DNA from 2 places in the Glycomyces sp. MUSA5-2 genome. Region 2 is predicted to be linked to the other one. Evidence: riboswitches for the same ligand, from Rfam matches in the RefSeq annotation. Region 2 holds a riboswitch; the other holds the start of a gene.
What was found. Region 2 has a riboswitch for cyclic di-AMP ahead of WA640_RS18870 (C40 family peptidase). Riboswitches for the same ligand answer to the same signal wherever they lie in the genome.
Positions count from the first base shown of each region.

Region 1: another riboswitch for cyclic di-AMP. It lies ahead of WA640_RS02990 (C40 family peptidase); the one in region 2 lies ahead of WA640_RS18870 (C40 family peptidase).

Region 1 covers NZ_JBAGKG010000001.1:628,859-631,048, reverse strand. Annotated here, with positions in the region: gene WA640_RS02995 (sigma-70 family RNA polymerase sigma factor) at 1-256, shown strand, start outside; gene WA640_RS02990 (C40 family peptidase) at 339-1,316, opposite strand; cyclic di-AMP (ydaO/yuaA leader) riboswitch at 1,324-1,495, opposite strand; gene WA640_RS02985 (spermidine synthase) at 1,747-2,190, opposite strand, start outside.
Region 2 covers NZ_JBAGKG010000005.1:533,423-535,612, forward strand. Annotated here, with positions in the region: gene WA640_RS18870 (C40 family peptidase) at 28-966, opposite strand; cyclic di-AMP (ydaO/yuaA leader) riboswitch at 976-1,121, opposite strand; gene WA640_RS18875 (metal-sensitive transcriptional regulator) at 1,331-1,675, shown strand; gene WA640_RS18880 (heavy-metal-associated domain-containing protein) at 1,688-1,900, shown strand; gene WA640_RS18885 (hypothetical protein) at 1,993-2,175, shown strand; gene WA640_RS18890 (hypothetical protein) at 2,190-2,190, shown strand, end outside.

The sequences.
Region 1 (2,190 bases), on a different contig from region 2:
CGAGCCCAGCCCCGAGGACGTCGTCCTCGCCGGGATGGAGCGGCAGCGGATCGAGATGATGCTCAACCACCTCGACGAGCGCTCGGCCGGCATCGTCAAGGCCCGCTACGGCCTCGAAGACGGCCGCGAGCACTCGCTCACCGAGGTCGCGCACCGGTTCCACCTGTCGCGCGAACGCATCCGCCAACTGGAGATCCAGGCGCTCGCGCGCCTCAAGGAGCTCGCCAACGACCAGGTCATGGCCGAGGCGGCTTGAAGGCGTAAGCGCTGAGACGACGGCGGAGGGCCGGGGCGAAAGCCCCGGCCCTCCGTCTTGCCCTGCGGCCTCACGGCGCGGGTCAGACCCGGCGGTAGCCGTCGATCGACATGCCCATGTCGAGGTCGGAGATCTTCACGACGTCGCCCGGCTTGGGCGCGTGGATGACCTGGCCGTCGCCGATGTAGATCGCCATGTGGTTCTGGCCGTTGTAGAAGACCAGGTCGCCCGGCTTCAGGTCGTCGCGGCCGATCGCGGAGGTCTCGTCCCAGATCGCCCACGTCGAGTGGGTCAGGGAGATCCCCGAGACGCCGTAGGCGCCCGTGACCAGGCCCGAGCAGTCCCAGGTGTCGGGGCCGGCCGCGCCGAACACGTACGACTCGCCGAGCTGGTCCTTCGCGAACTGGACGGCGGCGGTCGCGGCGTCGGCGCTGTACTCGGCCGTCGAACCGGACGAGGAAGAGGAGGAGGACGACGAGGACTCGCTCTCGGCCTCCGCGGCGGCGGCCTCGGCCTCGGCCGCGGCGGCCTCGTCGTAGGCGGCCTGGGCCTCCTCGATCTGCGCGTCGAGCCCGTCGACCTCGGTCGTGAGGTCGGCGATCTGCGCGGTGAGCGTCTCGCTGGTCTCGGTGGCCTCCTGGGCCTCGGCGTACTTGTCGCTCTGCTCCTGCGCGTACTCGACGAGCGAGGAGACCTTCGCGCCGAGCTCGTCGTCGGCGGACTCGACCGCGGCGGTGACGTAGGTGAGCTGGACGTCGGAGGAGCCGTAGTCGGCGGCCGCGGCGTCGATGACGGCCTGTGCGGCGGCGAGGTCGGTCTGGAGTCCGGTGATGGTGGCGGCGGTGGTGTCGCGCTCGGTTTCGAGGTCCTCCAGGTGGTCCTGGATCTCGGAGGCGGACGCGGCGTCGTAGTCGATGTCGTCGGCCGCGTGGGCGCGGCTGCCCGCGAACGCCGTCACGAGCCCGACGGTGGCGACGGTGACGCCGGTGTAGGCGGCGACGCGGCGGAGGATCGCGCTCGCGCGCGAACGATGGTCGATGTCTGTGCAGGTCTGAGCCACCGGGTGGCCTTTCTTCCTCGGCCGCCTACCGGGTTAGCTGTCGGGTTCGGGCAGGGAAGGTGCCCTACCCGCCGTAGGGTCTCGGCGGGATTCACCCCTGCGCCGTCGCTGTGCTCGTTCGAGCAGCGGGGGGAACGGCGCGGCTGGGTCCCCGGCCCGCGCTGCGGTGTATCGCCCTGCACCGGGAGGAACGGGCGTCATGCGCTGCGCGGCTCGGCGGTCCGGACGGGTGGGTCTCTGGGGGAGCCCTGAGGACCCGACCGGAACAGCCGCCGACGCTAGTCCAGGGTGACCCGCATCGCCAAGTCCTGTGTGAGCGTCTTCACCGATCGAGACCGGACAGTCGTGACGCGACGGGAGACAGGGCCACTATCCTGCGGCTTTATTGTCCGAACGGCCGACCTCGGGCTGGACCGTCCGCCCGGACGGTTCAGAAGCTCCGGAGGGACTTCGGCGGGGGCGGGGATTTGATCGCGGTGGCGTCGGTGGCCGGGGGCGCGCCCGCGATGTACTCCCGCAGTTCGGTGCCTTCCACGACGCGGCAGGGGAAGGCGGCGCCCGCGCAGCGGCGGCGCAGCTGGGCGATCGGGAGTTCCGCGCCCGAGGCCGCGGCCACGACATTGCCGAAGCGTCGGCCGCGCAGCACCGCGGGTTCGGCCATGACCGCCACGTGCGGCCACACCTCCTGCATCGCCGCGAGCGCGGGCTTCAGGAACTTCATCTGGCCGCCGTCGCAGAGGTTCACCGCGTAATGCCCGCCCGGGCGCAGGACCCGGTTCGCGCCGTGGAGGAACTCGGTGCTCGTGACGTGCGCGGGCACCCGCGCGCCGTCGTACACGTCGGTGATGACGAGCTCGTAGCTCGCGTCGGGCGC
Region 2 (2,190 bases):
CCTCGCGGCCGGTGACGGACGCGGCCGCTAGGGGCGGCCGTACCCGTCGATCGACATGACGTCCATGTCGGCGATCTTGACCACGGTGGTCGAGTTGGGGGCGTGGATGATCTGCCCGTCCCCGATGTAGATCGCCACGTGGCCGAGGTCGTTGTAGAAGATGAGGTCGCCCGGCTGGAGCTCGTCCCGGGAGATGCGCGCCGTCTCGTCCCACTGCATCGCGGTGTTGTGCGAGAGGCTCACGCCGGCGGCGCCCCACGCGCCCTGCGTCAGGCCCGAGCAGTCCCACTCGTCCGGACCCGAAGCGCCGTAGACGTAGTCGTCGCCGAGCTGGTCGTACGCGAACGCGACGACCGCCGAGTCGCCCGAGTAGTCGCCCCAGTCGGGCTCGGGGTTCTCCTCGGCGTACGCGTCGGCGTACTCGTCTTCGAGGGAGTCGATCTCGTCCTCGATCTCCTGCTGCTGCTCCTCGATCTCGCCGAGGATCTCGTCGGCGCTCTCCTGGAGCGCCTCCAGCTCCGCCTGGCGGGTCTCCAGCTCCTCGATCTGCGCGAGGGAGTCCTGGAGCGCCTGGTTCTCGGCGTCGGAGAGGTTCGACAGGTACATGAGCCGGTCGGCGAAGTCCGACGGGTCGCCCGCCAGCACCGAGTTGACCATCGCGAAGTCGCCGCCGGTGTAGGCGGTCGAGGCGATCTCGGCCATCCGGTCCTGCGCGGCGAGGCCCGCGGTCTCCAGCGCCGGGAGCTGCTCCTGGATCTCGGCGATGAGCGCGTTGGCGTCGTCGAGCTCCTCGCGCTTGGCGTTGTAGTCCTCGATGACCTTCTCCAGGTCCGCGTGGCGCGCGTCGATCTCGGCCTGGATCTCCTCGCTCGTCTGCGCGGACGCCTGCGAGGACGTGAACAGGGCCGCCGTCGCGGGGACCAGTGCCGCGGCCACGACGGCGGCGGCGATACGCCGGGTACGCACCAAGGGATGCGCTCCTTCCTCTGGCCGCCTACCGGGTTAGCTGTCGGGTTCGGGCGGAAGGAAGGGTCGCCCTACGCGTGCATGCGATTCACCCCGTCGACCCCTGCACGCGGCCGACTGCTGGTTCCCCGGCTCGAACCCGGCGGGATCCGGGCCGACTCGGCGGTGCCGCGCGGCGGGTGCGGGGTGCCCCCGAGTTTCCGACGCGACGGGTTCACGTTAGAGGCCGATATGAGTCCAGACAAGGCCGGGGGGAGAATTTCTCGCACAATGGCACGGAATACTACGGGCCGCTGCTCAAGGCTGACGAGCAGTTGCCGCAATACCCCGCAGGGGTATACACTGACGACTGGAGGGAAGCGACATGGCTAGCGACGACACCGCGCACGCCCCTGAGGCCGACGACAGCGGAAGCGGGCACGAGCACTACTGGTACCACGGCGACAAGGCCGCGCTCACGCGCCGCCTCAAGCGCATCGAAGGCCAGATCCGCGGCATCCAGCGGATGGTCGACGACGACCAGTACTGCATCGACATCCTGACCCAGATCTCCGCGTCCACCAAGGGGCTCCAGGCCGTCGCCATCAACCTCCTCGAAGGCCACCTGGCCCACTGCGTCGCCGAGGCGCAGACCTCCGGTGACCCGACCGCCGCCGAAGCCAAGGTGAAGGAAGCCTCGGACGCGGTGGCCCGCCTGCTCAGAACCTGACAAGGAGTCCACATGGAAACCGTCTACGTCGTCAAGGGCATGACCTGCGGCCACTGCGCCGGCAGCGTCACGTCCGAACTCACCGCCCTCCCCGGCGTCTCCGGCGTCGACGTCGCCCTCGACACCGGCAAGGTCACCGTCACCAGCGAGGCCGCCCTCGCCGAGGACCAGGTCCGCGAAGCGGTCGACGAGGCCGACTACGAGCTCGTCGGCGTCGCCGAATAAGGACCCGCGCCATAGGCCCTGACCACCCGTTCACCGGGTGTTCAGGGCCTCGCCGTTGCACCCGGCGGGACCCCCTGACGTACAGTCGGTGCATGGCAGTCTCCGATGACGACCGTTCCGTCGAACTCGACGAGGACTTCTCGGTGCTCCCGGACCAGACTTCCGACGACACCGACCGCGGCTGGGGCGAGGCCCCCGCCCCCCGTCGCACCCGGCGCGAACTCTCCGCCCGCGACCTCGACCTCCTCGCCGAGCGCCCCCCGCACTGGTCCTGAGCGGCGGTCCCCGAA